DNA from 3 places in the Nocardia sp. IFM 10818 genome. Region 3 is predicted to be linked to each of the others. Evidence: riboswitches for the same ligand, from Rfam matches in the RefSeq annotation. Region 3 holds a riboswitch; each other region holds the start of a gene.
What was found. Region 3 has a riboswitch for S-adenosylmethionine ahead of ACYQ5L_RS02465 (aminotransferase class V-fold PLP-dependent enzyme). Riboswitches for the same ligand answer to the same signal wherever they lie in the genome.

Region 1 (10,168 bases), 830 kb from region 3:
CGGCAGCCAGTTTGGCCAGTTCGCGCACGAACAGCGGGTTACCGCCGGTGCGAGCGCGCAGCAATGCCAGTGTGGTGTCGTCGATTCCGCGCATCCCGGCCGCCGCCGCCACCGACCGCACCGCTTCCCCGTCCAACCCGCTGAGCACCGGGCGCGCTGCCGTGACCGCTGCCAGTGCCGCCGCCGTGGCCCGAATCTCCTCTCCCGCTTCGGATCCGCGCAAGGTCACCAGGATCAGCACCGGGCTCTCCGCCAGCCAGGCCACCACCTGGCGCAGGATCTGCAGGGTTGCCCCGTCTGCACGATGCGTGTCCTCGAGAATCATCGCTACCGGCCACCCGACCTCGCCGCACCGCGTGGTCACGGCCCGCGCGATCTCGAACGGTCCCGCCTGCCCGCCCGCGCCGCCGCCCAGTTCGCCCAGTAACTGCACCCAGGCCCATGCCACCGGAGCCCCGTCCACTTCAGGGCAATGCCCCATCGCCACCGTCCACCCCGCCACCCGAAGTTCCTCGGTGATCGCCCGCGCCACCGTGGATTTTCCGGCTCCGGCCTCACCCTCGACCCACACCAGCCGCACCCGGCCGGCCGTGGCTTCCCGCGCCGCGGCCGCCACCACGGCACGCTGTTCGAGGTACCCGACCACGAACTCGTGCGGCGCGGCCGATCCTGCGGTCGGAGATTGCCCCGGCTCGTGCCGATCGGACTGCTGCGGTGTGGCGGGGCCATGGGGCGCGGCCGCGTGCACGGTGAGTACCGGTGGGAGCAGGTTCGGGGCGTGGGCGAGGATGGCCGATTCCAGTTCGCGCAGTGGCGGGCTCGGGTCGACGCCGAATTCGCCGGTGAGAATCGTTCGGGTCCGGCGCAAAGTGGCCAGGGCTTCCAGTTGGCGGCCCGCGCGGTAGTGGGCCAGGGCCAGCAGGCGCACGGCCTCCTCCCGTTCGGGGTGTTCCTCGACCAGGCGGTGCAGGCCGGTCGCCGCTTCGTCGGGGCGTCCGAGTTCCAGGGCTGCGCTCGCGCGCTGTTCCATTGCGGTCCAGCGCATATCGGTGAGGCGAGCGAGTTCGGGCGCGGCCCAGCCAGCGGTGGCGTACGGGGCGTAGGCCGGGCCGCGCCAGAGGGTGAGGGCATCGCCGAGCAGGCGGCGGCGGGCGCGCGGGTCCGGATGGGCGGCGGCCGCGGCGACAAGTTCCTCGAAATGCCAGACGTCCACGGCGGTGGCCGGCAGGCACAGTGCGTAGCCGGGGGACTGCGAGATCAGCACGCGAGCGGGGGCGCGCGGTGGGCGGGCGGGTTCCAGGGCGCGGCGCAGATACGAGATGTGCGCTTGCAGGGCCGCCGCGGCCTTCGGCGGCGGCTCGCCCTGCCACAGGTCCTCAACCAGCCGGTCCGCGGAGACCACCTCGCCGCCCGCCGAAACCAGCCGCGCCAGCACCGCGCCCTGCATCGGCCCGCGCAATGCGGCCGCCCGCCCGTCGACTTCGACCCGCAACGCGCCGAGCACTCCCACATACACCACGGAGAGATCATCGTCTCGCGGCTGCCCATTGCTAACGATCGCCACCTACGACCACGGTGCGGCGACCGTTCCCGGTTCGGTCCCGCGAGCCCGGCCGCGGTCCTCAGGTGCGAGACCGGCCCCGGTCAGCGGGTGGCAGGCCGGCGCAGACTGCGGAATCCGGCTGACGCCAGCGCGATTCCGACCACGATGGTGCCCGGGATGATCCAGAGGCCCTCGGGGCCGGGCAAGCCCTCCGCGGCCGCCATGGCGAACACCGCGAGCAGCAGCAGCGCTCCGGAAACACGACCGAGGCCGGGCCTCGGCTCAGCGAGGGCGCAGATGGCCAGCAGCAGCCAGCCGAGGAGCAGGGCGGCGGCGAGCGGGCCGGTCACGGGTAGCGCGGCCGCTTCGATGCGGGCCTGATCGTGGTGTGCGAGCTCGGTGGCGACGAAGACCTCGTGGTAGGAGCCGATCGGCACGGTCACCGCGAAGCCGAGGAACATCAACGCGCCGGAGAGGGCGGAAACGCGTGCCGCCCAACCACGTGCGACGACCGGCTGCCCCGCGGTCGCCCAGCGGCGGTCGCCGCGCCACAACGCCGTCACCACCGGCAGACCCACCGCCAGCAGTACCGAACCCGCGGTAAAGGTGAGGTGCGCCGCCACCCAGGTGGCCGCCCGCTCGGCCGCTTCCGAATGTTCCAGGGGATGCAGGCCATTGCCGATCGACCACAGCACCCCGCCCGCGATCAGGGCGTATGCGGGCCATCGGGTATCCGGGTCGCGGGTGGTGGGTTCGGCTGTCATCAGAGTCGTCATGCATCCACTGAAACCCGCTCCCACTCACAACGACTTGCCGTCGACTTGCGCCCGCCACCGACTCCGATGGCGGGTGCGCACTGCCGTAGAAGGCGGATATCAGACGCCCACGTGCACGTACTCGGGGCCTTCGAGCAGATTCTCGGGCTTGTCGCGGATCATCAGCCAGATGATCGGGATGGTGGCGATGAAGAAACCGGCGCCGATCAGGAACGAGATGTCATAACTGTGGATAGCGGCGCGGGCGGCGAGATTGTCGACGGTGGCGTTGTTCTCCGCGTAGCTCTCGGCCACCTGGACCGCGATCGTGGTGAGCAGGGCCGTGCCGATGGCGCCGCCGACCTGCTGGGCGGCGTTCAGCAGGGCGCTGGCCACGCCCGAGTCGGCCTCGTCGACCTGATGCAGGGCCGTGGTCTGCATGGCCACGAAGATCGGGCCCATGCCGAGGGCGATGAGGATCATGGCGGGCAGGACGCTGGTGGCGTAGCCGTCGCCGTAATCCAGTCGCGACAGGTACAGCAGACCCAGCACGCCGAGCAGCGCGCCGGCGATCAGCACCGGCCGCGGCCCGCGACGGGGCAGGACGGCGCTGGTGAGGCCGGCGGCGATGACGATGCCGATCGGGAAGGGCAGGAAGGCCACGCCCGCCTTCAGCGCCGAGTAGCCCAGCGTGATCTGCAGGTAGAAGCTCAGGTTGAGGAACATGGCGAACATGGCGATGGGGACCAGCAAGGCCACCAGGAACGACCCGCCACGATTGATCTCACCCGGAATACGCAGCGGCAGTAGCGGATTCACGGAACGACGCTCGATGGCCACGAAGGCGGCCAGCAGGGCGAGCCCGGCGCCGAGCAGCGCGAGGGTGGTGCCCGCCAGCCAGCCGTCGTCGGCCGCCCGGCTGAATCCGTAGACGATCGAGACCAATCCGAGCGTGACCGTGACGGCGCCGGGCAGGTCGTAGCCGCCGGTGCGCGGTTCGGGCACGTCCTTGACCACGAAGGCCAGTCCGCCCAGCACCGCCAGCAGCGCGAAGGGCGTATTGATCAGCAGCGTCCAGCGCCAGTCCGCGTATTCGGTGAGCGCGCCGCCCACAATGAGCCCGATGGCCACCCCGCCCGCCGAGACCGCCGCGAAGACGCCGAAGGCGCGGGCGCGCTCCTTGGCCTCGGGAAAGGTCACCGACACCAGCGACAGCGCGGCCGGCGCCAGCAGCGCCGCGAACGCGCCCTGCAGACCGCGCCCGGCGAACAGCTGCCAGCCCGTTTGCGCGAGCCCGGCCAGCGCCGAGGCCGCGGCAAAGCCGATCAGGCCGATGAGCAGGATCCGGCGCCGGCCCAGATAGTCGGCCAGCCGCCCGCCGAGCAGCAGCAGGCCGCCGAAGATGAGCGTGTAGGCCGTCATCACCCACTGCCGGTCGCCGTCGCTGATGTGCAGATCCTGCTGCGCGAAGGGCAGCGCGATCGTGACGATGGTGACGTCCAGCACCACCATCAGCTGCGCCAGGGCGAGTACGCCCAGCGCCCACCAGCGGGTGGAAGTCGTTGTCTCGATTGGTTTCCGGTCGGCGTCCAGCGCCGCGATCCCGCTGGTCATGGTCATCTCCTCGGTTGCCGGGCAGTGCAGTCATCGTGTCATCGGGCGACAAATGTCGTCAAGAGAAATCTGTCGCGTTGCGACAGTTGTCAGATGAGGTCACAATCGCGCGAAGTATCGCTAGACTGGACCGATGCTCGGTTTGTCGACGTCGACCACCCGGACCGGACTCCGGGAGCGCAAGAAGCAGCAGACGCGGTCTCGGATCATCGAGGTCGCCCTGAGGCTGTGCGACAAGCAGGGCTTCGACGCCACCACCGTCGAGCAGATCGCCGACGCGGCCGATGTCTCGCCGCGCACCGTGAACCGGTACTTCGACTCGAAAGAGGCCATCGTGGTCGGCCTCATCGAGGACTTCGAGGGCGCGCAGGCCGAGGCGCTGGCCGCCCAGCCGCGCACCGGCAATGAACTCGAAGCGCTGCGCGCCAGCTTCCTCGCGGTGATCGACCGCATCCTCACCGAGGGCGAACCGATCTCCTTCGAGCAGTTCAAGCAGATGCAGCGGCTGATCCTGGACAACCCCACCGTGCGGGCCCGCAGTTTCGAATCCGTCTCCTTCGAACAGGCCGCCCTCGCGCGGGTGCTGGCGGAGCGGCTCGGGGCCGCGCCCGATGCGCTCTCGGTGCAGCTGCTGCTGTCGATCTGGCAGGTCATCTGCCACGCCGGCAAGGAGGACAGCCTGCGGCAACTGCTCGACGGGAACGATCTGGAAGCCATCGCCGCGCACTGCGTGAATCACGTGAACACCGCCTATGCGGAGTACATCCGGGTGTGCGCGGTTCCGAGTGTGTCCGGCCCCACTGCGGGAAGTTCCGGATCCGGCAGTTAGAATCTCGCTCAGGTCAAGAGCATCAGCGACAAGCCCCGGCTCGCTGATCGGCAACCCTCCAGCTGCGGTGGGGTGCTCCGGGTGAGGACCTGGCACTCGAGGGACGAGTGCAAGCGCAACGTAGGAGGCCACCCGAAATGTGTTGTTGTCGAAGCCTATTCGTTTCTCGATAACGTCAGACTTCCGCCTTTCGGCGACCTTTTTCTTGGAGCAGGACATGAGTGACTCGACCGCGCCCATCGACCCGGCCGACTGGTCTTTCGACACCAAGCAGATCCATGCCGGGCAGGCGCCCGACGCCGCCACCGGGGCCCGCGCCCTGCCGATCTATCAGACGACGTCCTACGCCTTCCGCGATACCGATCACGCCGCCGCGCTGTTCGGGCTCGCCGAGCCGGGCAATATCTACACCCGCATCATGAATCCCACCCAGGACGTGGTGGAGCAGCGCATCTCCGCCCTGGAAGGCGGTGTGGCGGCGTTGCTGCTGGCCTCCGGGCAGGCGGCGGAGACCTTCGCCATCCTGAATCTCGCCGCGGCGGGCGACCACATCGTGTCCAGCCCGCACCTGTACGGCGGGACCTACAACCTCTTCCACTACTCGCTGCCCAAGCTGGGCATCGAGGTCAGCTTCGTGGAGGATCCCGACGACCTGGAGCAGTGGCGGGCGGCCGTGCGGCCCAATACCAAGGCGTTCTACGGCGAGACCGTCGCGAACCCGAGCAGCTCGATCCTGGATATCCCGGGCATCGCCGGGGTTGCGCACGCGGCGGGCGTACCGCTGATCGTGGACAACACGGTGGCCACGCCGTATCTGATCCAGCCGCTGCGGCACGGCGCGGACATCGTGGTGCATTCGGCCACCAAGTACCTGGGCGGGCACGGTTCGGCGGTGGCCGGTGTGATCGTGGACGGCGGGACCTTCGACTGGACCGTGCGCGATGCCGAGGGGCAGTCCCGGTTCCCGGGTTTCACCAGCCCCGATCCGTCCTACAACGGCGTGGTCTTCGCCGATCTCGGCGCGCCGGCGTTCGCGCTCAAGGCGCGCGTGCAGCTGCTGCGCGATCTGGGCGCGGCCGTATCGCCGTTCAATGCCTTCCTGATCAGCCAGGGCATCGAGACGCTGAGCCTGCGGGTGGAGCGGCACGTGGCCAATGCCCAGGCGGTCGCCGAATTCCTGGCCACCGCGCCGGGCGTGGAGTCGGTGTTCTACGCGGGCCTGCCGAGCTCGCCCTGGTATGAGCGCGGCAAACAACTGGCACCCAAGGGCGTCGGCGCCATCGTGTCCTTCGAGCTGGCCGGCGGCGTGGACGCGGGCAAGAAGTTCGTGGAGGCGCTGGTCCTGCACAGCCATGTCGCTAACATCGGGGATGTGCGCTCGCTCGTGATCCATCCGGCGTCGACGACCCACTCCCAGCTGACTCCCGAAGAGCAGCTCGCTTCGGGCGTCACGCCTGGTCTGGTGCGTCTCGCGGTAGGCATCGAGGGGATCGAGGACATCCTGGCGGATCTGCGGGCCGGACTGACGGCGGCGGCACGGTGATCGTGAACATCGAATCGAGCACGGTGCGGGAGACGGCGGAAGCTCTGCTCCCGCCGTCCGACGGGACGCTCGGCAGTATTGCCATCGGGGCGGTGCGGCTGGAGAACGGGGCCGTCATTCCGGACGTGACGCTGGCCGTGCAACGGTGGGGCGAACTTTCCGCGAATGCCGACAACGTGATTCTGGTCGAGCATGCGCTGACCGGTGATTCGCATGTGGTCGGCCCGGCCGACGTGCATCACGCCCAGCCCGGCTGGTGGGACGGCATCGTCGGGCCGGGTGCGGCAATCGATACCGGCGAATGGTGTGTCATCGCCACCAATGTGCTCGGCGGCTGCAAGGGCAGCACCGGGCCGAGCTCCTTGGCCGCGGACGGAAAGCCCTGGGGCGCAAGGTTTCCCGAGATCTCCATTCGCGATCAGGTGACCGCCGAGGTGGCGCTGTTCGATCTGCTGGGCATCGACCGGCTGGCCGCCGTCGTCGGCGGGTCGATGGGCGGCATGCGGGTGCTGGAGTGGATGGTCGGGTATCCGGACCGGGTGGGTGCGGCGCTGGTGCTGGCCGTCGGCGCGCGCGCCACCGCCGATCAGATCGGCACGCAGACCACGCAGATCGCCGCCATCACCTCCGATCCGGACTGGCAGGGCGGCAACTATCACGGCAGCGGGCGGGCGCCCATGACCGGTATGGGGCTGGCGCGGCGCATCGCGCACCTGACCTACCGCACCGAGTTCGAGCTCGACCATCGCTTCGAGAATCATGCCCAGGGCACCGAGAATCCCTGGGACGGCGGGCGATACGCGGTGCAGAGTTATCTGGAGTATCAGGCCGACAAGCTCATCGCGCGCTTCGATCCGGCGACCTATGTGCTGCTGTCGGAGGCCATGAACCGGCACGATGTGGGCCGCGGGCGCGGCGGCGTGGCGGCGGCGCTGGCCGCCACCCCGGTGCCGTGCGTCGTCGGCGGCGTGGACTCCGATCGCCTCTACCCGCTGCGCACACAGCAGGAGCTGGCCGATCTGCTGCCCGGCTGTCGCGGCCTGGAGATCGTGCGCTCGCGCGACGGGCACGACGGCTTCCTCACCGAGACCGAGGCGATCGGCAAGCTCATGGTGGAGACCATGGAGCTGGCACGCGCGGCGCGCGAGCGCTAATTCGAGTCGCGCCCGTTTCGCGCGAATTACACTGAGGCGCTGCCGGTTTCATGCGGGTGACACATCGGTAACCGTGATCTGATCGCGATCCAATCCGGTCGCCGTGGCGCTAATGTTATCCAGCATGACGGCAGCCTTCGATGACATGGATCTACGTGATCTCGTCGATCTGCTCTCCGAGGAGGAGCAGCTCGAGCTTCGCCCCGATATCCTCCGCGTCTTACACCGGCTCCCGTCGCAGGAGATCCTGCGCCGTGAGCTCGGCCGACGCATGACCAAGGTTTGATCCCCGCCCCTATGTGATACCCAGCGGGCTGATGGTCGCCGCCAGCACGATGATCGTCGCGCCGAGCGCCGTCAGCCACGCCACATCGAATCCCTTGCTGCGCACCGCGAGCACGCCCACCTTCTCGGTCGGCAGGAGCATCCGGAAGGCCGCCGCCAGCAGCGTCGCGCCGCCGAAGACATAGGTCCCGCGCCGCCAGCGATCCCAGGCCAGCAGCACCACGGCCACGATCATCACCAGCGCGATCAGGATGATCGGCAGATTCTCCCGCACGAACGCACCGGCGCGGCTGCTGCGATCCTCGGGGGCGGCATGGGCTGGACTCACGCTGCGAGCTTAACCGCCCGCCGCCGCGACGGCCCGACCCACGGCCGGGTCACGAACAGCACGGTCCGTATCTTCTGCAATGCTGATCGGCGTGTTCCATCTCGTGTTCTTCCAGCCGCGCATCCCGCCCAATACCGGCAACGCCATCCGCCTGGCCGCCGGCACCGGCTGCCACCTGCACCTGATCGAACCCCTCGGCTTCGACCTATCCGAGCCCAAACTCCGCCGCGCCGGCCTCGACTACCACGACCTGGCCTCGGTCACCGTGCACCACAACCTCTCCGCCGCCTGGGAAGCCATCGCCCCCGAACGCGTCTACGCCTTCACCGCCGGCGCCACCACCCGCAACACCGACATCACCTATCTCCCCGGCGACGTCCTCCTCTTCGGCCCCGAACCCACCGGCCTCCCCGACGACGTCCTCGCCGACCCCCGCATCACCACCCAGCTCCGCATCCCCATGCTCCCCGGGCGACGCTCCATGAATCTGTCCAATGCCGCCGCGGTCGCGGTGTACGAAGCCTGGCGGCAACAGGGTTTTCCTGGCGCGGTGTAGGACAATACGGACGTAGCCGTCCACTCTGCGTGAACCCAAGGAGGCAGCGGACATGGCGAAATACCCTGATGACATGTCCATTCCGCATGCCGAACAGCCGGACCTCCCCGAGTACATGACTTGGGAAGAGCTCGAGCAACTCCCCGAAGAGATCGCCGAAGAGATCGAACTGTGGGATGGACGTGTGGTCTGGCTGCGGCGCGGCCCCGGCGAGCATCAGATTTTCACGGCGCGATTGTTCAACGCCTTCGAGCGTTGCGCGCGCAAAGCCGTATCGGCCGATCCAGAGGACTGCTGGCGCGTAAGCCTCGAGAGCAATATCTTTCTCGGCAGTAGCGGAAAGTCCAACTTCCTGACACCCGACTTCCTCATCCATCGCTGCCTCGCCCCGTATCAGGATGTACGCGGCACGGATGTCCTACTGGTCGGCGAAGTGCTGTCACCGTCCAATACTCCAGCGAACCTCGAGGAGAAGAAGGGCCGCTACGCTAGCGCCGGAATCCGTTGGTACTGGGAAGTTTCCCTGGCTTCCGAGGCCAGCGCCATTGCCGCCGTGCGCGCCTATGCTCTCCAGTCCAAACCTGGCGAGCTGCCGGAAGGCGTCCATCCGCTCCGGACAGCCAACTATCTCCTCGCGGGAGAATGGACCCACGCCGATATCAATGGCATCGAGTTCGATTTCCCGTTCCCGATCCACATCCCCTGGGACGAGCTCGCGTTCTGAATCGGTCATGCGTCGCCACCGGATCTTGTGACCTCGGAATCGCCATGCGCTGAACGGCATTCGGCCATATTGCGGGGTGATGAGCCCACCCCCGACCGGACGCCCGTCCCCGTCGGCCGATCAGTCGTCGATCTCGAAGCGTTTGAAGCGGGAGGTGGCGCCGGCGGTGAGGCGGACGGCGGTTTTGGCTACGCCGTAGTGGGCGGCGAGTAGTTCGATGGCGGCCTTGTTGGCCTTGCCTTCGACGGCGGGCGCGCGAACGTACAGCTGAAGGGTGCCGTCGTCGAGAGTCTCGACGAGGGGACCCTTCTTGCTGTTCGGCTTGATCGTCGCTCGGACCACCGTCGACACCCTGACTCCTTTCGGTTTCCATCGATTCTCGCCCAAGGGTTGAAACGGAATGAATCATTCTGCTAATCTGGAACGGAACAAAGCATTCCGTTCCAAGGAGATGGCAATGACCTTCCAGCCCTTCCGAGTCGACATTCCCCAGACCGATCTGGACGATCTGCGCGATCGCCTGGCCAAGGCGCGCTGGACGCCCGCGCTGCCCGGGGCCGGCTGGAGCCGCGGGGTTCCGGTGGACTACCTGCGCGAGCTGGCCGAGTACTGGAAGGACGGATTCGACTGGCGCAAGGCCGAAGCGGAGCTCAACCGGTGGCCGCAGTTCCTCACGGAGATCGACGGGCAGCGCATTCACTTCAAGCACATCCGCAGCGAGCGGGAGGACGCGAAAGCCCTGTTGCTGCTGCACGACAATCCCGGCGGCGCCATGGGCCTGCTGGATGTGATCGAACCCCTGTCCCGGGATTTCCACCTGGTGATCCCGTTCATGCC
Region 2 (10,168 bases), 7.5 Mb from region 3:
GAACGCCGAGAACGTGGCCTTCTACCACGGTGAACGCGAGGAGCGGGAGGAGCTGGACAACCGGTTCGGCGCGGTCATCGACAATGCCTGGGCGCGGGTGTACCGGTTGCTGAAGTTCTACGGCTGGAATCTGGTGACCCAGCAGGCCGCCAATGTGTTCACCGTGGTGCTGCTGGGCCCCCGCGTCTTCGCCGGCACCACCACGCTGGGCGATCTCCAGCAGGCGGCCAGCGCATTCGGTCAGGTGCAGAGCGCGCTGTCCATGCCGCAGACCTCCTACGACGCGTTCACCTACTACCGCGCCACCCTCATTCGTCTCGACGGGCTGCGCGAGGCCGACCGCAAGGGGCGGGAGCTGCCGGTCATCGAAACCGCCGATACGCCAACCGGATTGGAGCTGGAGGAGGTGTGGGTGAGCAAGCCGGACGGCACCGAGCTCATCGCCGATCTCTCGCTGCGGCTGCGGTCGGGCGACGCGCTGGTGGTGAAAGGCCCGTCCGGCGTGGGGAAGACGACGCTGCTGCGCAGTATCGGCGAACTGTGGCCCTACACCGAAGGCCGGGTGAAACGACCGCTCGGCAATGACACATTGTTCCTGTCGCAGCGGCCCTACATTCCGCTCGGGGATCTGCGCGGCGCCCTCACCTACCCGGCCGGTCCCGGCGGGATCGGCGAGGCGCGGCTGCGCGAGGTGCTGGTCAAGGTCAACCTCGGGCATCTGAGCGACCGCCTGGACGAGGTGATCGACTGGGCGTCAACGCTTTCCCCCGGTGAGCAGCAGCGGGTCGCGTTCGCGCGCATCCTGCTGCTGCAGCCGAAACTGGCCTTCCTCGACGAGGCCACCTCGGCGGTCGACGAGGGCCTCGAATTCACGCTCTACCACCTGGTGCGGACCGAGGCGCCGGACACCGTGCTGGTGAGCGTGGCGCATCGCAGCACGGTGGACCGGCACCACACTCAGCGCCTCGAACTCGCCGGCGGCGGGCGGTGGAAGCTGTCGCCGGTCGAGCTCGCCGAGGTCTGAGCCAGGCGGAAATCCGCAGCGGCCTACGCGAGGGCGCGCAGGCGCGGCGCGAGATCGCGCTTGAACAGGTCGAGGAACCGCATCTGGTCGTGACCCGGGGCGTGGAAGACCAGGTGGTTCAGGCCCGCGTCCAGGTACGGCTTGATCAGCTCCACCGCCTGATCCGGATCGCTGGCCACGATCCAGCGCTTGGCGATCTGCTCGATGGGCAGCGCGTCGGCGGCGGCCTCCATCTCGATGGGATCGGTAATGGAGTGCTTCTGCTCGGCGGTCAGCGACAGCGGCGCCCAGAAACGCGTATTCTCCAGCGCCAGTTCGGGATCGGTGTCGTAGGAGATCTTGATCTCGATCATCCGATCGATGTCCTCCACCGTCCGCCCGGCCTTGGCCGCGCCCTCGGCCACCGCCGGCATGAGCTTCTCGGTGTAGAGGTCCATACCCTTGCCGGAGGTGCAGATGAAACCGTCGCCCGCGCGCCCCGCGTACCGGGCCACCAGCGGGCCGCCCGCCGCGATGTAGACCGGGATGCCGCCCTTGGGCACGTCGTAGATGGAAGCGCCGACGGTCTTGTAGTACTGCCCGTCGAAGTCCACCCGGTCGCCGGTCCACAGCGCCCGCATGAGCTCCACCGACTCCCGCAGCCGCGCGAAACGCTCCTTGAATTCCGGCCATTCGCCCTGGAAGCCGGTGGCGATCTCGTTCAGCGCCTCACCGCTGCCCACACCCAGCATGATGCGATCCGGGTACAGGCAGCCCATGGTGGCGAAGGCCTGCGCGATGACCGCCGGGTTGTAGCGGAAGGTCGGCGTCAGCACCGAGGTGCCGAGCTGAATGCGCTCGGTGCGCTCGCCCACCGCCGCCATCCACGCCAGCGAGAAGGGCGCGTGCCCGCCATTGTGCCGCCAGGGCTGGAAGTGATCGCTCACGGTCGCGCTGTCCAGGCCGTGCTCCTCGGCCGCCACCGCGATCTCCACCAGTTCGCGGGGACCGAACTGTTCCGCCGACGCCTTGTATCCGAGCTTGAGGTTCTTCACCTGCGCCACTCCTGTCGCCTTGCTGCGCTAGTTGTCCGGGCTGATCTCCCGGGGGTCGCGCGCGGCAGGTCGCCCGGCGCGCGGCTCGCACTCGACGATAGTCAGCTCCGGGCGCGGGTGTGTCAGGGGTCGCACCGGCAGCTGGGCCATCCGAGCCCGGGCAAACCGGACGCTAATTAGACTCGGCGGTGTGACCTCCACCGATGAACCGATCCTCTCGTACCTGACCGACATGGACGGCGTCCTGGTGCACGAGAACCACATGATCCCGGGAGCCGATCAGTTCCTGGCCGAGCTCCGCGACAACGAGATTCCGTTCTTGGTGCTCACCAACAACTCGATCTACACCGCGCGCGATCTGCAGGCGCGGCTGCGGCACACCGGCCTCGACATCCCGGTCGAGTCCATCTGGACCTCCGCACTGGCCACCGCGACCTTCCTCAAGGAACAGCGGCCCCATGGAACCGCTTACGTGGTGGGCGAATCCGGCCTCACCACGGCCCTGCACGAGGTCGGCTACGTGCTCACCGACAGCGATCCGGACTATGTGGTGCTCGGCGAGACCCGCACCTACTCCTTCGAGGCCATCACCACCGCCATCCGCCTCATCTCGGCGGGCGCGCGCTTCATCGCCACCAATCCCGATGTCACCGGGCCCTCCCGCGAGGGCATCCTGCCCGCCACGGGTTCGGTGGCCGCGCTCATCACCCGGGCCACCGGCAGGGAGCCGTACTACGTGGGCAAGCCGAACCCGCTCATGATGCGGTCGGCGCTGCGGCGCATCGGCGCGCACTCGCAGTCCAGCGTCATGATCGGCGACCGCATGGACACCGATGTGATCTCCGGCCTGGAAGCCGGAATGCGCACCATCCTGGTGACCACCGGCATCTCCACCCAGTCCACGGTCGAGCAGTACCCGTACCGCCCGACCAGCATCCTGAAGTCGGTCGCCGACCTGGTCGGCCACACCAAGGACCCGTTCGCGGCCTGAACACTTCGCGGCCGGGCGCGGATTCGACCCGCCCGGGCGCGGATTCGGCTTGTTCGAGCGCGGACTACTCGCTCGGGCGCGGGCTCTCTCCCCTTGGCGCGGGCTCACTCATTCCGGCGCGGACTCCAGCGCGTCGAGCGCAGCGGACAGCTCGGTCAGACCGTCGACGATCCGCGCCAGCCGTTCGGCGCCGAGTTCGGCCGTCAACCGGGCCGCCATCTTCGCGTGCTGCGGCTCGATCCGCCGCAGCGCCTCGTGACCGTCCTCGGTAATGGCCACGAGCTTGGCGCGCCGATGCGCCGGATTCGGCCGGTACTCGGCCAAACCCTTGTCCACCAGCAGATCCGCGATGCGCTGCACACTCTGCCGGGTAATGCCCATCGCCCGCGCGACCCCGGCCACCGGCAGCGGCTCGTGCAGCACCGCGCCGAGCACCTGCCACCAGGCCGCGGTAATGCCGGCCGGCTTGGCCAATTCCTCGGCGATGGCGAGGAATTGGCCATTGAGCCGGAACGACGTGATCGCCGCCGTACTGAACAGTTCCTGTTCGGCGTTCACCGCGCCGCCTGCTCGGCCGACCGCTTCTCCTCGTACTCGGCGAGGGCGAAGAATCCGGCCGGATCGCTGTCGGCGTAGAGCTTGGTCCACGCGTCGAGAATGTGCGGCTCGTAGACGCCGAGCCGCGCGAAGATGGCCCGGGCGAAATCGACCGGCTTGGTGCCGCTGGCGGTGATCAGATCGCCGTCGCGCACAGCGGGTTCGTACACGAAGTGATCACCGCCCGAATATCCGCTGAAGGCAAGGTATTCCGCCGCATTGCTGGTGTGCGGGCGATTATCGAGCAGGCCCGCCGCCGCGAGACCGAAGGTCGACCCGCAGATGGCGGCCACCGGCACGCCCGCCGCGAGGAATTCGGCCGCCTTGGCCGCGAATGCCGCGAGTTCGCCGCTCTCCCAGGTATCTGCGCCGGGCAGGATCAGCATGGCGCTGTCCGCCGGGGAGAGATCGGCGAGGACGACGTCCGGCACGACCCGCATGCCGCCCGCCGAGACGACCGGCTCCGCGGTCGGCCCGACCGTCTTGACCTGCCAGGTTCCCGGTTCCCGCTGCCACATCGCGCGGTTGATGTGCGCGGTGGCGTGGCCGGTCTCCCAGTCGGAGAAGGTGTCGTAGATGGCCAGGTGCACTGTCTTCATCGTCATGACAGTATCCTGTCATATTTGACAGCACACTGTCAATGAGTCGGTCCCGGAAAACGACGAAGGCCGGAACCGTCGACAGACGGTTCCGGCCTCACGGCGAAAACTCTCAGCTCAGTGCGTGATCCAGATCGCCGAGCAGATCCTCGACATCCTCCAGGCCGATCGAGATGCGCACCACGCCATCCGAAAGCCCGATGCTCGCACGGCCTTCCGGCCCCATCGCACGATGGGTGGTGGTGGCCGGATGCGTGATCAGCGTCTTCGCATCACCGAGATTGTTGGAGATATCGATGATGCGCAGGCGGTTGAGCACCTCGAAGGCGCGCTTCTTGGCCTCGTCCGCGGGCGCCGCCAGTTCGAAGGTGACCACGGTGCCGCCGCCCGACATCTGGCTCTTGGCCAGCTCGTACTGCGGATGCGAGGGCAGGAACGGGTATTTCACCCAGGAGACCGCCGGATGCCGCTCCAGGAATTCGGCGATGCGCAGAGCGGAGGCATTGGACTGCCGCACCCGCAGCGGCATGGTCTCCAGGCCCTTGAGCAGCGTCCAGGCATTGAACGGGCTCAGCGCCGGACCGGTGTGGCGCATGAGGTTCTTCACCGGGCCGTCGATGTAGTCGTGCGGGCCCAGAATGGCGCCGCCGAGCACCCGGCCCTGGCCGTCGATGTGCTTGGTGCCGGAGTAGACGAGCACATCCGCGCCGAGGTCGAAGCCGCGCTGCAGCAGCGGGGTGGCGAAGACATTGTCCAGCACCACCTTCGCGCCCGCGGCGTGCGCGAGCTCGGTGACGCGGCGGACGTCCACCAGGGTCTGCATGGGGTTCGAGGGGGTCTCGAAGAACACGGCCTGGGTGGGCACGGACAGCGCCCGCTCCCACTGCTCCAGATCCTCACCGTCGACGAAGACGGTCTCCACGCCCCAGCGCGGCAGGATCTCATTGGCCACCACGAAACACGAGCCGAACAGGCTGCGCGCGGCGACCAGGCGGTCACCCGCGCCGAGCAGTGCGCCCAGGGCGGTGAACACGGCCGACATGCCCGACGCCGTGGCGAAGGCCGCCTCGGCGCCGTCGATCAGCCGCAGTCGCTCCTCGAACATGGCGACGGTGGGATTGCCGTAGCGGGAGTAGACGAAATGCTCGATATCGCCGGTGAAGGAGGCCTCCGCCGCCTCGGCGCTCTCATAGACGAAACCCGAGTTCAGGAACAGCGCCTCGGACGTCTCGTCGTAACCGGACCGCCGGATGCCGCCGCGCACGCCCAGGGTGGCGGGGCCGACGCCCTCGGGCAGCGGCTTGTCGAACGAGCCACCGGTGATCATGACTGCCTCCAATCGACAGAGCACCATCGGCCCGCCGCCAACGCCGGAACCGCCGCCCGACAACGGGACTCGGCCCGAGAGATTGCCCTGATCATGACTGCCTCCAATCGACAGAGCACCATCGGCCCGCCGCCAACGCCGGAACCGCCGCCCGACAACGGGACTCGGCCCGAGAGATTGCCCTGATCATGACTGCCTCCACGGAAGACCATCGGCCCGCCAGCCGGTCTGGCCGCGATGCCCGCGCGCGTCCAGCGCGCCTTCGAAACCCTCGACCACATTGAACGCCGGCGCGAAGCCGACGGCGGTGGCGGCGGTGGCCGCGCCGATGGACCGCTGACCGGACCGGCAGATGAAGATGACCGGCGCGTCCGAGTCGGCGGCGCGATCGGCCAGCGCCTGCTTCAGCTGATCCACGAACCGGGCATTCGGCGTGCCGCTGGTGTCCACCCACTCGATGAGCGCGGTCGGCCGGCCGATACCGCTGGTGTCGGGCACGCCGACGAATCGCCATTCGGCTTCGGTGCGCACATCCACCAGCACCGCATCCGGATTGTCCCGCAACAGTTCCCACGCCTGTTTCGGCGTGATGTCACCCGCGTAGCTCACTTCGAACCTCCTGTGAATCCGCACTTGCCGCACCATTTTCCGGTGCGCGGCCAGGTCGTCACCCGGAGCACCCCACCGCGGAGGAGGGTTGCCGACCAGCCAGCCGGGGCTTGACGCTGGTACTCATGACCTGGGATGAGAGTGCCTGGGCCGGAGCCCGGCTGTCAAACCTTTCAGTCGCAGACCAGCCAGCGGCTGCCGGACCTGGTGAAGGTCCAGGTCGCGGTCCGTTCCGCGCCATCGGCCCGGTAGGTGACCTGCGCGGTGGCGCGATCACCGGTGATCACCGGATCGTCGAGGCGCACGAATTCGAACTGGACGCCCTCGTCACGAGGGTTGCTCAAGGGTGAGCGGTTCTCGTCGAAGCCCTGGCACACCGTATTCGGATCCAGGACGTCGGTGCCGCTGCGGGATTGGGTGAAGGCGCTGGCGGCCACCGCGAGCCGGTCGCGGTCTGTGACATTCTTCTCAACCGGCGACACCAGGGCAGCGACCACAATGCCGATGATGACGACCAGGATTACGCCCGCAGCCAGCAGGAACGGCCACAGTGAACGAGTTTCGCTCTGGCTGATTTTAATTGGCTGATCGGATTGGCCGTCATCGCTCATGACTAGATCATGCCTGGTCGGAATGGGTGCAATGACCGCGACACCGGGTACTCACAAGCAGGAGGGGCCGCCGGTGGCCGGCACACCGACGCGGGGGACAATCCAGACGCACGATTAGAATCGGCACAATTCCCGCAAAAATGCGGGAATTACCAGAACCACGCAGCAACGCCGCAGCGTCGGGGGTTCCGATCCAGGCACCACCCGCAGCCAGGCCATCAACTTAGCCTAAGCTAAGAACGAAGGCCGCAGGCCGACGACACGTAGCTCCAACCAGAGGGTGCGCATAAGAATGACCGAACAGAGTGCAGCGACCCGCCCGCTCCGCATTGCGATCGTGGGCGCCGGCCCCGCGGGCATCTATGCCGCCGACGCGTTGATGAAATCCGACGCCGAGGTGAGCATCGACCTGTACGAGCGGATGCCCGCTCCGTTCGGTCTCATCCGCTACGGCGTCGCACCCGACCACCCGCGCATCAAGGGCATCATCACCGCCCTGCACAAGGTGCTCGACAAGCCGCAGGTCCGCCTGCTCGGCAATATCGACTACGGCGTCGACATCACCCTCGAGGACCTGCAGGGCTTCTACGACGCGGTCATCTTCTCCACCGGCGCCAATGCCGACCGCGCCCTGGAGATCCCGGGCATCGACCTGGACGGCTCCTACGGCGCCGCCGACTTCGTGTCCTGGTACGACGGGCACCCGGACGTGCCGCGCACCTGGCCGCTCGAGGCCGAGAAGGTCGCCGTGCTCGGCGTCGGCAATGTCGCCCTGGACGTGGCGCGCGTGCTCGCCAAGACCGGCGACGAACTGCTGCCGACCGAGATCCCGCCGAACGTCTACGAGGGCCTCAAGGCCAACAAGGCCCTGGAAGTGCACGTCTTCGGCCGCCGCGGTCCCGCGCAGGCCAAGTTCACCCCCCTCGAACTGCGCGAGCTCGACCACTCGCCGACCATCGAGGTCATCGTCGATCCCGAGGACATCGACTACGACGAGGGCTCGGAAGCGGCCCGCCGCCATTCCAAGCAGGTCGACATGATCTGCAACACCTTGGAGCAGTGGGCCATTCGCGATGTCGGCGCCCGCCCGCACAAGCTGTTCCTGCACTTCTTCGAATCCCCCGCCGAAATCCTCGGCGCGGACGGCAAGGTGGTGGGCCTGCGCACCGAGCGCACCCAGCTCGATGGCACCGGCAACTGCAAGGGCACCGGCGAGTTCAAGGACTGGGACATCCAGGCCGTGTACCGCGCGGTCGGCTACCTGTCGCAGAACATTCCGTCGCTGCCGTTCGACGACCAGGCCGGCACCGTGCCCAATGAGGCCGGTCGCGTGCTGATCGACGAGGATGCCGACGGCGCGGCGCGGTACCTGCCGCAGACCTATGTCACCGGCTGGATCAAGCGCGGCCCGGTCGGTCTCATCGGCCACACCAAGGGCGACGCCAACGAGACCATCGCCTGCCTGCTCGACGACGCCCCGACCTTCACCCCGGCCGCCAAGCCGGAGCCGGAGGCCGTGACCGAGTTCCTGGAGGCCAAGGGCATTCCGTTCACCACCTGGGCCGGCTGGTACCGCCTGGACGCGCACGAGCGCGCCCTCGGCGAGCCGGAGGGCCGCGAGCGGGTGAAGGTCGTGGAGCGCGAGGACATGCTGCGCGCCAGCGAGCCGGACAAGGTCGGCAACTAGTCCACCCCACCCCTGACCTGGCCCAATAAGCCAGGTGGACAAGGGCTTCGGCACTTGTCACCGTTCTGAGGCATGCTGATCACGTGTTCGATGCCCATGTCCATATCATCGATCCGCGGTTCCCGCTGATCGAAAACGAAGGCTACCTGCCCGACCCGTACACCATCGGCGACTATCGCGCGCGCATGGCGCGGTTCGATATCGACGGCGGGGCCGTGGTCAGCGGGTCCTTCCAGGGCACCGATCAGAGCTATCTGCGCGCGGCCCTCGCCGAACTGGGCGAGGGCTGGGTGGGCGTCACCAACCTGCACGTGGACGCCTCCGACGCGGAGATCATCGAACTGGACCGGGCGGGCGTGCGCGCGGTCCGGTTCAACCTCAAGCGCGCGGCCCTCGACATCGTCGGGCTCACCATGCTCGCGTTGCGCGCCTACGACCTGGTCGGCTGGCATGTGGAGCTCTATATCGACGGGTCCATGCTCGGCTCGCTGGAGCCGGTCATCTCCAAACTGCCCACCCTGGCCATCGATCACATGGGCATGAGCGACGACTGCCTGCCATACCTGCTGAACCTGGTGGACCGCGGCTCCAAGGTGAAGGCCTCCGGCTTCGGGCGGGTGTCGATGAATGTGGGGCAGGCGCTGCGCAAGATTCACGCGGTGAATCCGGAGGCGCTCATGTTCGGCTCCGATCTGCCCGGCACCCGCGCCGGGCGGCCGTTCCGCGATACCGATATCGAGATCATCGCCGACGCCGTCGGCACGGATCTGCACAAGGTCCTGGAGGACAATGCGCGGGCGTTCTACCGGCTGCCCGCCAAGGAACGGCCCTTCGAGGATCCGGCGCCGACCCGGCCGCTGTTCGCCGCGGACTCGCCGACGCTGCGGCTGCACCGCTCGGAACTGCCGAAACCGCCTCCGCCGCTGCCGGATACGATTCCGCTGCCGATCATCGAGAACTAGACGACCACCGCGCCGGACGCCCACACGGCGGTGGCGATGAGGGCGCCGAGCAGTTCGATGAGCATCGACAGGCCGACGCCCTTCAAGGCGTGCTTGGTGGACTCCCAGGCCGGCTGCTGGACGCGCAGCCGCTGGAATTCCGAAAGATAAACGCCCAGTACGAATCCCAGGAACAGGCCGACGATCGGGACGACGAAGAACCCGATGATGCCGAGCACCGCGCCCAGGAACAGCGAGCGATTGGCGACCCCGGCCTCGCGCAGTTTCGCGCCCGGCCAGGTGTACTTGATGACGCCGCTGATCACGAGAAGCGTTGTGCAGAGGGCGAATATCGCCCAGGCGGTGGTGCCGCCGGTCAGGATCGCCCAGACCAGGATCGCGGCGAAGATCAGGATCACGCCGGGCAGGATGGGCACCACGATGCCGATCAGCCCGACCAGGATCGCGAGGCCGACCAGGACCTCACCCCATGCGCTCACTTCGATGCCTTCCGCTGGTAGCTGCTCTCGCATTCTCACTCACCGGGGGCCGACACGCGTCGCCCGCCGGGCGCATGGCCACCCGCAATTCACCCCGACGCCACCCCGAGGCCGGTCCGGAGCGGCAGGGTGGCCGCGCGCCCGCGCGCGCCCTATTGTCACAATGTCAACACCGGCGCGTGCTGCCGGTCACAGGATCGACGATGAACCGAGGTAGGGCGTGAGCACTCCATCCACCGCCACCAAAC
Region 3 (10,168 bases):
GATCCGCGATCTGCTGCGCTCCCGCGATGTGCTCGACGATGTGATCGGCCGGGCCGCCGTCTAGGGCGACACCACCCCGCGGCCGGTGGTGAGCGGCAGATCGGTGGCGGTGAGCAGGCCGGGACGGGCCTGGATCACGGCGGGGATCGCGCTGACCAGCCGGGCGGCGGTGCCGACCACGCCCGCCTCGGCGTGATCGCCGTTGCTGTAGAGCTGCAGGTCGAGCTGATAGTCGGGTTCGCCCTTGATTTCCACTCGGTAGCAACCCTTTCCGGCCGGTTGCGGCCAGTCGGGCGCGAGTGCGGGATGCAGGCGGGTGACGTGTTCGAGGGTCAGCACCTCGCGGCCGTGGCGCAGGCCGTGGATCTGGAAGCGGAGCGCCGCCGCGGTGCCCGGCGCGATGGCATGCGCGCCGATCTCGATCTTCTCGGTAGCCGGAAGCCGTTCGAAATGCTGTGTGACATCGTCGAGTTCGACATCCAGCGCGGCGGCGAGCTGGCGGATCACGCTGCCCCACGCCAGGGTGAGGACCCCGGGTTGCAGTAGCAGCGGGAGGTCGTCGAGCGGACGCCCGAAGCCCATGATGTCGAACAGCACCTTGGGATTGTCATAGGTGGAGTAGTCCATGATCTCCGAGCAGACAATGGCGTCGATGCGCTCGGAGCCGCTGGACAGCAGCAGCGGCAGCCAGTCGTTGGCCCAGCCCGGATCGATGCCGTTGACCCACAGCGACACTCCGCCCGCGGTGGCGGCGTCGACGATGGGGGTGATGGCGTCGTCGGGCAGGGTGCCGTAGGGGAATTGCAGGAAGACGGGACTGCTGGAGACGACATTGATCCCGGCGCGCAGGAAGGATTTCAGATCCTCCACCGCCTCCAGCAGGCGGTCGTCGGCCATGGCGGTGTGGACGATGCAATCGGGTTTCAGGTCGATGAGCGCCTGGGCGTCCGTGGTGGCCAGGACGCCGGTGTCGCGGTCGAGACCGGCGAGTTCACCGGCGTCCTTACCGGCCTTGGCCGCACTGGAGACCCAGACGCCGACCAGCTCGAGTTCGGGGCGGGCGAGGATGGAACGCAGGGTGCGGCGGCCGACATTGCCGGTGCTCCACTGGACTACGCGGTATTTCATGGCAGAACTCCTGGCGGGCAGACGATCACAGGTCGGGAATGGGGAGCTCCAGGTTGGGGCTGATGAGTCCGCCGTCCACTTCCAGGACCTTGCCGGTGAGGTAGCCGCCGGCGGGGGAGGAGAGGTAGACGATGGCGGCGGCGATCTCCCACGGCTCGCCGAGGCGCTGCAGCGGGGTGGCGTCCTCCATCTGCTTCTTCATTTCCGGTTGCTGCGCAACGACATCCAGGGCGGAGGTGAGAGTCGAGCCGACCGCGATGGCATTGACCCGGATGCGCGGGGACAGGTCGGTGGCGGCGAGACGGGTCCAGTGCGCCAGCGCGGCCTTGGCCGTGCCGTAGGCGAGGTAGCCGCGACCGGGCACCCGGCCGAGGGTGGAGGTGATGTTGACGACCGAGCCGCCGCCGGCGGCCAGCAGGTGCGGGGTGGCGGCCCGGGTCAGGGCGTGCGCGGTCGTGACATTGAAATGAAAAGCCTGATCGAGGAATTCGGCGCTGGTGGTCAGGAAGGTATTGGGCATGGTGCCGCCCACATTGTTGACGACGATGTCGAGGCGGCCGAGATTCGCGGCCGCGGCCTCCGCGAAGTCCTTCAGCGTTCCGGTGTGCGAGAGATCGCCGGGGAAGGTGAAGGCGCGACGGCCGAGGGCGCGCACCTTGCCCGCCACCTCATCGAGCTGGGACTCCGTGCGCGCGGCGATGGCGACATCGGCGCGCGCCTCGGCGAGGGCCAGGGCGGCGGCCGCGCCGATGCCGCGGCCCGCGCCGGTAATGACGGCCACGCGGCCGTCCAGGCGGAATTTGTCCAGGATCATCGAGCGGTCCTTCCGATATGACGACGGTCACAGGTAGCTTTAAGAATTAGTTCTTAACTGTCAAGGAGAAGTTCTTCAACCGCTGCTGGGCAGGCTAGTCTGCACGCATGGCAGTCACCGAAGCGCGAGAGCGGATCATCGAGGCCGCCGAGCGGCTGATCGCCGAACGCGGGCAGGCGGTGCCGCTGCGCGATATCGCGGCGGCCGCCGGGCAGCGGAACAATTCGGCCATCCAATACCACTTCGGTTCGCGCGACGGCTTGATCGAAGCCGTGGTGGAGCACCGGCTGGCCACCCTCGAAGTGCGGCGGCTGGAACTGCTTGCGGAACAGACGGGTTCGGCGGCCTCCGTGCACGGACTGCTGGAAGCGCTGGTGCTGCCCATGTTCGAGCTGAACGAGCGGTACGGGATCAATCACTACGCGCGATTCCTGGAGCAGATCCACACCCACCCGGCGGTGACCGATGCCGCGAACCTGGCCAGCGAGGCGCGCACCTCGGTCCGGGTGATCATGCAGCGGCTCGGCGATGAGCTGACGGAATTGCCGCCGGGCGTGCGCATCCGGCGGTTGCGCACCCTGCCCACAGTGCTTTTCGCGCTGCTCGCCGATCACGAACGCGCTGTCGAGGCGGGCCGGATCGAGGCCGCGGATATGCGAGCGCGCATGGAGATCATCGATATGCTCGCGGGCGTGCTGCTCGCACCCGTCGGCGATCTGGCAGCGCGCCGCGGGCCCGGCTACCGTTGATGTTCGTGGACACCAGGTCAGCGCCCGTGAACGACAATCCGACCCGGCCCCGCTGGGTCGGCGTGGGCATGCCATTGCTCGCGGGCGCGGCGGTGGCGGGCGGACTGGCGCTGCTGCATTTCCGGGATCCGCACGCGGAAGGGTCGTACGGGTTCTGCCCGTTCTACGAGCTGACCGGGCTGTGGTGCCCGGGCTGCGGGGGACTGCGAGGGCTGCACAATCTCACCGACGGGCGGATTCTCGATGCCGTCCACAGCAATATCCTGATCGTGCCGTTGCTGCTGGGCTTCGCCGTGTGGTGGGGATCGTGGCTGGTGCGCGGGTGGCGCGGGGGAACGATTCCGCGACTACCTCAGGTGCTGCCGAAGAAGGCCATGTGGATCACGCTGGCGCTGCTCCTTATATATACGGTCGTCCGGAATACGCCGTGGGGGAGCTGGCTCGCGCCGGTTTGATGGCATGCTCGGGTTATGGCCGACACGTTGAAAGAGCGCGTGCGCGCGAAATTGATCCGGCAGCTGGAAGAGGACGGTCCCGCCGATCCGGAACAGGATGATCCGCGCGAGATCTCGGTGCGCGACGACCTGGATCTGCTGAACGCGGTGGCGGACGACGATCCCTTCGTCGAGGAACTCGCCGCCCGCTATCTGGTGCCATAACCCGACTCTCGGGACTCTCAGGGGGCTTCGCCCCCTGGCCCGTCAGAACCCGCAGGGCGCTGCTCCCGCATCGGTATTCGCGAAAGGGCGGGTCTCGGGGACGGGGTTCCAATGGCCTTCGGTGCGGGCGTAATTCCAGCTCGGGCCGTTCTCCACCAGGGTGGCGACGGCGTCGATCAACCGGTCCACGTCGGCGGCGGTGGTGCCCAGGCCGATGCTGGCGCGCAGGGCCGCGTCCACGCCGAGGCGGGACAGCAGCGGGTGGGCGCAGAAGCGGCCGTCGCGCACGCCGATGCCGTGTTCGGCCGAGAGATAGGCGGCGACCTGTCCGGGTTCGAAGCCGTCGATGGTGAAGGCGACAATGCCGACGGCGTCGGTGCTGTCCCGGAAGATGCGCAGGAACCGCACGCCCGGAACGGTTTTCAGGCCATAGCGCAGGCGGTGGGTGAGGTACCGCTCGTGCTCGAGCACGGTCGCCTCGTCCAGTCCGGCGAGGGTGTCGCAGGCCGCGGCCAGGGCGGCCACGCCGAGCACATTGGGGGATCCGGCCTCGTGGCGCTGCGGGGCGGGGGCCCAGTCGGCGCCGTCGGCGGTCACCGAGCGCACCGCGCCGCCGCCGGCCAGGTACGGCTCGGCGGCATCGAGCCAGTCGCGGCGGCCGACCAGCACGCCCGCGCCGAAGGGGGCGTAGGCCTTGTGGCCGGAGAAGGCGAGGTAGTCGATGCCGGTGGTGCGCAGGTCGATGCGGCGGTGCGGGGCCAGCTGGGCGGCGTCGACCAGGATGCGGGTGCCGCACTGGTGCGCGATCCAGGCCAGGCGCTCCAGCGGGAGCAGTTCACCGGTCACATTCGAGGCGCCCGTGATCGCCAGCAGCGCGGCGGGCTTGCTGCACAGCTCGGCGACAATGCGCTGGATGGTCTCCTCGATGGTGTCGGCAATGGGCACCACGCGGCGGCCGTGGCGGGTCCACGGCAGGAAGTTGGCGTGGTGTTCCACATCCAGGACCACGGTGTCGCCGGGCACGCAGGAGGCGAGCAGGTTCAGCGAATCGGTGGTGTTGCGGGTGAAGACCACGACCTGATCGTCGGCGGCGTTCAGGAAGCGGGCGACCGAACCGCGGGCGGATTCGTAGCAGTCGGTGGAGATGCGCGAGGCGTAGCCGGCGCCGCGGTGCACGCTGGCGTAGGTCGGCAGCAGTTCGGCGATCCGGTCGGTGACCTGCTGCAAGGCGGGGGCGCTCGCCGCGTAGTCGAAGTTGGCGTAGCGAATGGCGCCGCCCTGCACGAGGGGCACCTGGAGGTCGCAGCCGGAGACGGTGGCGAGAGCGGCACAGGTCTGGTCGGCGAAAGCAGTCATCACGAAATCCCATCGGGCCAGGGACACGCGATCGAAATGATCGAGAGTCCGCGCTTGCCGCGCCCGGTTTTGGGCTGCGGCCTGGTCGTCACCCGGAGCACCCCACCGCGGAGGAGGGTTGCCGACCAGCTAGCCGGGGCTTTGCGCTGGTACTCATGACCTGGTTTGAGAGGTTGGCAGACGGCTGGGAGCCTTGTCAACCCCGTCCGGAAAATCATCCGAAAGTTGGATCGCCGGGACCGCAAAGTTCGAATCGCGAGATCGTTGCTGACGCGTACCCTCGAAGGAGAAGTTAGGGTAGCCATACTTCGGCGCCCCGGAGTTGATGACGAGAGGTTGCGAGCACCATGTCGATGCAGGCCGACAGCACGGACACCGGCACCCCGTTCTCGACCCTCATCCGCACCGCGACCGAGCGGCAGCACGAAGAGGCCGAACACTCCACCTTCATGCGCGACCTGCTCGGCGGCGCACTCGGAGTCGAGGCCTTCTACCGCTACACCGCGCAGCTGTGGTTCGTCTACGCCGCCCTGGAGAAGCATTCCGCCGAGCTCGCCGAGAACCCGGTCGCGGGGCCGTTCATCCGGCCGGAGCTGGCCCGCCTGCAATCCCTGGAGGCCGATCTGGCCCACCTGGGCGGGGCCGGCTGGCGCGACGAGCTGACCGCGCTGCCGGCCACCGCCGCCTATGCCGCCCGCATCGAGGAGTGCGCGCGCAGCTTCCCGGCCGGGTACGTGGCCCACCACTACACCCGCTACCTGGGCGATCTCTCCGGCGGACAGGTCATTCGCGGAACCGCCGAGAAGCTGTGGGACCTGCCCAAGAAGGGCGACGGCGTGCGGTTCTACGTCTTCGACGGCATTTCGAATCCCGCTGCGTTCAAACGCGAATACCGCGAGCAGCTCGATCAGCTGCCGGTCGGCGGTCCCGAGGTCGAGCAGGTGCTCGACGAGGCGCGGCTGGCGTTCACGTTGAACACCGAGGTGTTCCGTGAACTGGGCGCGGAGTTCGCCGCCTAATTCCCTTGCCCTCGCGGCGGCGGTGCGCTGCCATGGAGGGGTGAGCCTTCCGCTGCTGCTGAGCTTTATCGGGCTGTGCCTGGTGCTGTCGCTGACGCCCGGGCCGGATTCGTTTCTGGTGCTGCGGTTTTCGATTATCGGGCGACGACCGGCGGTGGCCGCGGCGATCGGGTCGGCGCTGGGCGGGATCGTCTGGGCGGTGGTGGTCGCCGCCGGGGTGGCGGCGCTGCTGGAGCAGTCGGCCACGGCCTATCGGGTGCTGAAGGTGGTCGGCGGAATCTACCTGGTGTACTTGGGGATTCGCGCCTTCCTGGAATATCGCCGCAATCGGGCCGCCCGGGAGGCGGAGGTCGCCATCGACGCGCCGCGGGACGATGTCACCGTTCGCTCGGCATTCGCTGCGGGATTGCTGTCGTGCATTTTCAATCCGAAGGTCGGATTGTTCTACCTCGCGGTGCTGCCGCAGTTCCTGACCGAGGTGACCTTCGCGAACACCCTCGCGCTGGGCGCCATCGAAGCCGCGATCGCCGCGGTCGAAATGGTGCTGCTGGCGGTGGCGGCCTCGCGGGCGGTGGCGCTGCTGCGCAGCCCGCGCGTGCGGGACCGGCTCGAACAGCTCAGTGCCGGAATCCTGGCGGCGCTGGGCATCGGAACCGCGTCCTCGGCGGCCTGATCAGCGGGCGGATTCAGTCGGAGATCTCGGCGCGGTGGTAGGCGCCGTTGTAGTAGACCAGCGGTCCGGCCGACGGCGCGTCCTCGGTATTGTCGTGCACCCGGGTGACCAGACCGACCACCAGGGTGTGGTCGCCGATGGGAATGAGCTGATGGACCGTGGCGCGCACCCAGATCGGGGTGCCGTGCAGCACCGGTTCGCCGGTGTCCAGGGTGGTCCACAGCGACCGATCGCTGAACCGCTCCTCCGCGGCCCGGCTGAACCGCTGGGCCAGATGCTTCTGATGCTCGCCCAGGAAGTGCACGACCAGCGATTCGGCCCGCAGCATGGCGGCGATGCTCGACGAGGTCTCGGCGATATTGAACGAGATGAACGGCGGTTCCGCCGAGAGCGAGGCGAACGAGGTGGCGGTGAAGCCGATCGGCCCGTCCGCGGAGTTCAGCGTGACGATGGTGACGCCCGCCGGATAGTGCCGCATCGCGGCCCGATATTGCTGCGCGGTGATACCACTCAGATCGTCGGGCACATGTAGCTCGGCGCCGGGCGTCGCAGAATCGCTCATGGGTGCACCTCGCTGGCGCTCGGCACACCCATGCGCGATGCGCGCTGTGTCAATGGTTCGCTCGCAAGCTCGCTCACGTTTCGAACCTACGTGTCCGGGCGCCGGGTTTATTCCCCACTGTGCGAAATCGCTCAATCCATATCGATGGCCAGGCCCGCGGTGATCCGGACCAATTCGCCGAAAGTCGTGCGGAAGAGCGTGTTCGGATGCCCGCCCGCCGCCCACAGCTCGGTATGCCGCGACAGCGCGGTGTCGATGTAGGTGGGCAGGTTGACCGGATGCCCGACCGGGGCGACGCCGCCGATGGGCTGGCCGGTCAGCTCGCGCACCATGGCGGCGGTGGCGCGGGTGAGCCTGCCCTCCAGCCGCCGGCCGGTGTGTTCCAGGTGCACCTGGTGGGCGCCGGAGACGAGCAGCAGTACCGGATCCTCGTCGAGCAGGAAGACCAGGGATTTGGTGATCGCGCCGACGGGCACGTTCAGGGCCCGGGCGGCCTCGGCCGCGGTGTGGGTGGGCTGCGGTTGGGTGATGATCACCCCGTGATGGCCGCGCGCGATGAGCGTGTCCGAAACCTTGGCGGCGACGGGTGGCAGGGACCTGCGCATGGCACCAGGGTAGAGCGATTGCGGTGGATGTGCGGGTTATCAGTATTCGGGATAGCCCTCCTCCGGGCCGAGCATGCGCGCCAGGCGCGCGCGGGTGATGCGTTTCAGCTCGGCGCCGGTGCGCCCCGAAATGAACTCGCGGGCACAGGAATCGAAGACATTGTCCAGATCGGCGGCGGAGAGGGCGTCGAGTTCGGCGGCCGCGGCGGTGTGTAGTGCGGCGTAGCCGGGATAGGGACGGCCGTCGGCGATCTTGGCCGCCCAGGTGACACTGCAGCAGCATTCGTAGAGGGCGTGGATCGCGCGGCGGCGGGGCAGGGTGTTGAAGCGGTCGAGGCCGATTCCGTGATGCATCAACATCGGGACCTCCACACACGGGGAGTGCATTTGCGGACGGGTTTCATGGTGCGTCCGCGAGGTAGCCGGAAACCAGTGCGGCGCATCAGATTTAGCACAGGATTTACACCCCCCGGCCGGGCCGCCCGCACCCCCGATACGCTGGACCGATGACCGATTGGAAGGCTTTCGAGGTCGAAAGCAAGGACCACATCGCCCAGGTGACGCTGACCGGTCCCGGCAAAGGCAATGCCATGGGCCCGGACTTCTGGCGTGAGCTGCCGCTCATCTTCCGGGAGCTCGACGCCGATCCCGAGGTCCGCGCCATCGTGCTCACCGGTGCGGGCAAGCACTTCTCCTACGGCCTGGACCTGCCGGCCATGAGCCCGATGTTCGGGCCGCTGCTGGGCGGGCCCGCGCTCGCCGGGCCGCGCACCGACTTCCTGCGGCATGTGCGGGAGATGCAGGACTCGGTCACCGCGGTGGCGGACTGCCGCAAGCCGGTGATCGCGGCGGTGTCCGGCTGGTGCATCGGCGGCGGGCTGGATCTCATCGCGGCCGCCGATATCCGGCTGGCCAGTGCCGACGCCCAGTTCAGCCTGCGCGAGGCCAAGGTGGCCATCGTCGCCGATATCGGTTCGCTGCACCGGTTGCCCGGGATTATCGGCGAGGGGCATCTGCGCGAGCTGGCCTACACCGGCAAGGACATCGACGCCGCGCGGGCCGAGAAGATCGGGTTGATCAACGACGTCTACGCGGATCGGGAAGCGGTGCTGGACGCGGCGCACGCCCTGGCGCGGGAGATCGCGGAGAACCCGCCGCTGGTGGTGCAGGGCATCAAGGATGTGCTGGATCAGCCGAAGGCGGGCAAGGTGGCGGACGGTCTGCGGTACGTGTCGGCCTGGAATGCGGCGTTCCTGCCCTCCGAGGACATCACCGAGGCGATCCAGGCGGTCTTCGAGAAGCGCAAGCCCGACTTCAAGGGGAAGTAAGAAGCCCAACTCTCGGGAACTCTCAGGGGCTCCGCCCCTGAAACCCCGGCCCGCAAAAGGGGCATGCACCTCCGGTTCCCGGCCTATCGTGAGGCTGGGGGCTGGAGGTCCGCTATGGCTACATCCGAGATTCGTGAGTCCGCTTCGGGCGAAGGGGGTTTCACGCATCGGCAGATCATGGTGGTCCTGAGCGGGCTGCTGCTCGGGATTCTGCTGGCGGCGCTGGATCAGACCATTGTGTCGACGGCCATCCGGACCATTGCCGATGATCTCGACGGGTACGCGCTGCAAGCCTGGGCGACGACCGCGTACCTGATCACGGCCACGCTGGCGACGCCGCTGTACGGGAAACTCTCGGATATGTACGGGCGCAAGCCCTTCTATCTGGCGGCCATTTCGATATTCCTGCTCGGGTCGCTGCTGTGCACGTTCTCGCAGTCGATGTACGAGCTGGCGGCCTTCCGGGCGGTGCAGGGGCTGGGCGCGGGCGGGCTCATGTCGCTGGCGCTCACCATCATCGGGGATATTGTCAGCCCGCGCGAAAGGGCGCGGTATCAGGGTTATTTCCTGGCCGTCTTCGGAACTTCCAGTGTGGTCGGGCCGGTGCTGGGCGGATTGTTCGCGGGGCAGCAGAGCATTCTGGGCATTGCCGGGTGGCGGTGGGTGTTCCTGGTCAATGTCCCGATCGGGCTGTTCACGCTGCTGGTGGTGACGCGGGTGCTGCGGCTGCCGGCGCGGGAGCGATCACGCGATCGCGTCGATTACTGGGGCGCGCTGGTTCTGATCGTCGGTCTCACCCCGTTGCTGATCGTCGCCGAGCAGGGGCGTGAATGGGGTTGGGGCAGTACGAAATCAGTGATCTGCTACGTGATCGGCGCGGTCGGTGTGGCCGGATTCGTGGCGGTGGAGGCGGCATTGGGGGAGGCCGCGCTGATTCCCTTGCGAATCTTCGCCAATCGTACTTTCGCGCTGGGTGTGGTTATTTCGTTCGTGGTGGGCGCGGGCATGTTCGGCGGAATCCTGCTGCTGCCACAGTATTTGCAGGTGGTGCGGGGCTCCAGCCCGATGCTGGGCGGCCTGCAGATGATTCCGATGGTGTTCGGCATCATGATCGGCTCGGTGTTCTCGGGCCAATTGATCTCGCGCACCGGGCATTACCGGATCTTCACGATTCTGGGTGCGGCGCTGGTGACGTTGGGACTGTTCCTGCTGCACTATCTGCGCTTCGACACCGAGTTCTGGATCGTGGCGCTGTTCATGATGTGTGTCGGCTTC

Region 1: it holds a riboswitch for S-adenosylmethionine, as region 3 does, so the genes downstream of both, ACYQ5L_RS05835 (bifunctional o-acetylhomoserine/o-acetylserine sulfhydrylase) here and ACYQ5L_RS02465 (aminotransferase class V-fold PLP-dependent enzyme) in region 3, are expected to answer to the same signal.
Region 2: it holds a riboswitch for S-adenosylmethionine, as region 3 does, so the genes downstream of both, ACYQ5L_RS37160 (rhodanese-like domain-containing protein) here and ACYQ5L_RS02465 (aminotransferase class V-fold PLP-dependent enzyme) in region 3, are expected to answer to the same signal.

What each region holds. Positions count from the first base shown of each region.
Region 1 is NZ_BAAHJH010000001.1:1,341,522-1,351,689, reverse strand. Features, by position in the region: gene ACYQ5L_RS05855 (ATP-binding protein) at 1-1,519, opposite strand, end outside; gene ACYQ5L_RS05850 (hypothetical protein) at 1,645-2,319, opposite strand; gene ACYQ5L_RS05845 (MFS transporter) at 2,419-3,912, opposite strand; gene ACYQ5L_RS05840 (TetR/AcrR family transcriptional regulator) at 4,046-4,741, shown strand; SAM riboswitch class IV at 4,753-4,863, shown strand; gene ACYQ5L_RS05835 (bifunctional o-acetylhomoserine/o-acetylserine sulfhydrylase) at 4,959-6,284, shown strand; gene metX (homoserine O-acetyltransferase MetX) at 6,281-7,438, shown strand; gene ACYQ5L_RS05825 (hypothetical protein) at 7,563-7,724, shown strand; gene ACYQ5L_RS05820 (DUF3017 domain-containing protein) at 7,734-8,051, opposite strand; gene ACYQ5L_RS05815 (tRNA (cytidine(34)-2'-O)-methyltransferase) at 8,131-8,607, shown strand; gene ACYQ5L_RS05810 (Uma2 family endonuclease) at 8,681-9,331, shown strand; gene ACYQ5L_RS05805 (DUF167 domain-containing protein) at 9,452-9,682, opposite strand; gene ACYQ5L_RS05800 (epoxide hydrolase family protein) at 9,789-10,168, shown strand, end outside.
Region 2 is NZ_BAAHJH010000001.1:8,014,660-8,024,827, forward strand. Features, by position in the region: gene ACYQ5L_RS37130 (ABC transporter ATP-binding protein/permease) at 1-1,024, shown strand, start outside; gene fgd (glucose-6-phosphate dehydrogenase (coenzyme-F420)) at 1,048-2,058, opposite strand; gene ACYQ5L_RS37140 (HAD-IIA family hydrolase) at 2,249-3,049, shown strand; gene ACYQ5L_RS37145 (MarR family winged helix-turn-helix transcriptional regulator) at 3,158-3,607, opposite strand; gene ACYQ5L_RS37150 (DJ-1/PfpI family protein) at 3,604-4,245, opposite strand; gene ACYQ5L_RS37155 (O-succinylhomoserine sulfhydrylase) at 4,358-5,572, opposite strand; gene ACYQ5L_RS37160 (rhodanese-like domain-containing protein) at 5,759-6,181, opposite strand; SAM riboswitch class IV at 6,197-6,312, opposite strand; gene ACYQ5L_RS37165 (Rv0361 family membrane protein) at 6,355-6,792, opposite strand; gene ACYQ5L_RS37170 (FAD-dependent oxidoreductase) at 7,085-8,479, shown strand; gene ACYQ5L_RS37175 (amidohydrolase family protein) at 8,563-9,441, shown strand; gene ACYQ5L_RS37180 (DUF456 domain-containing protein) at 9,438-9,920, opposite strand; gene ACYQ5L_RS37185 (CaiB/BaiF CoA transferase family protein) at 10,141-10,168, shown strand, end outside.
Region 3 is NZ_BAAHJH010000001.1:507,672-517,839, forward strand. Features, by position in the region: gene ACYQ5L_RS02435 (MerR family transcriptional regulator) at 1-64, shown strand, start outside; gene ACYQ5L_RS02440 (NAD(P)H-dependent amine dehydrogenase family protein) at 61-1,128, opposite strand; gene ACYQ5L_RS02445 (SDR family oxidoreductase) at 1,154-1,942, opposite strand; gene ACYQ5L_RS02450 (TetR/AcrR family transcriptional regulator) at 2,050-2,691, shown strand; gene ACYQ5L_RS02455 (DUF2752 domain-containing protein) at 2,691-3,146, shown strand; gene ACYQ5L_RS02460 (hypothetical protein) at 3,162-3,350, shown strand; gene ACYQ5L_RS02465 (aminotransferase class V-fold PLP-dependent enzyme) at 3,393-4,706, opposite strand; SAM riboswitch class IV at 4,752-4,867, opposite strand; gene ACYQ5L_RS02470 (biliverdin-producing heme oxygenase) at 5,054-5,725, shown strand; gene ACYQ5L_RS02475 (LysE family translocator) at 5,766-6,398, shown strand; gene ACYQ5L_RS02480 (flavin reductase family protein) at 6,412-6,960, opposite strand; gene ACYQ5L_RS02485 (YbaK/EbsC family protein) at 7,092-7,565, opposite strand; gene ACYQ5L_RS02490 (2-oxo-4-hydroxy-4-carboxy-5-ureidoimidazoline decarboxylase) at 7,605-7,925, opposite strand; gene ACYQ5L_RS02495 (crotonase/enoyl-CoA hydratase family protein) at 8,072-8,893, shown strand; gene ACYQ5L_RS02500 (MDR family MFS transporter) at 9,008-10,168, shown strand, end outside.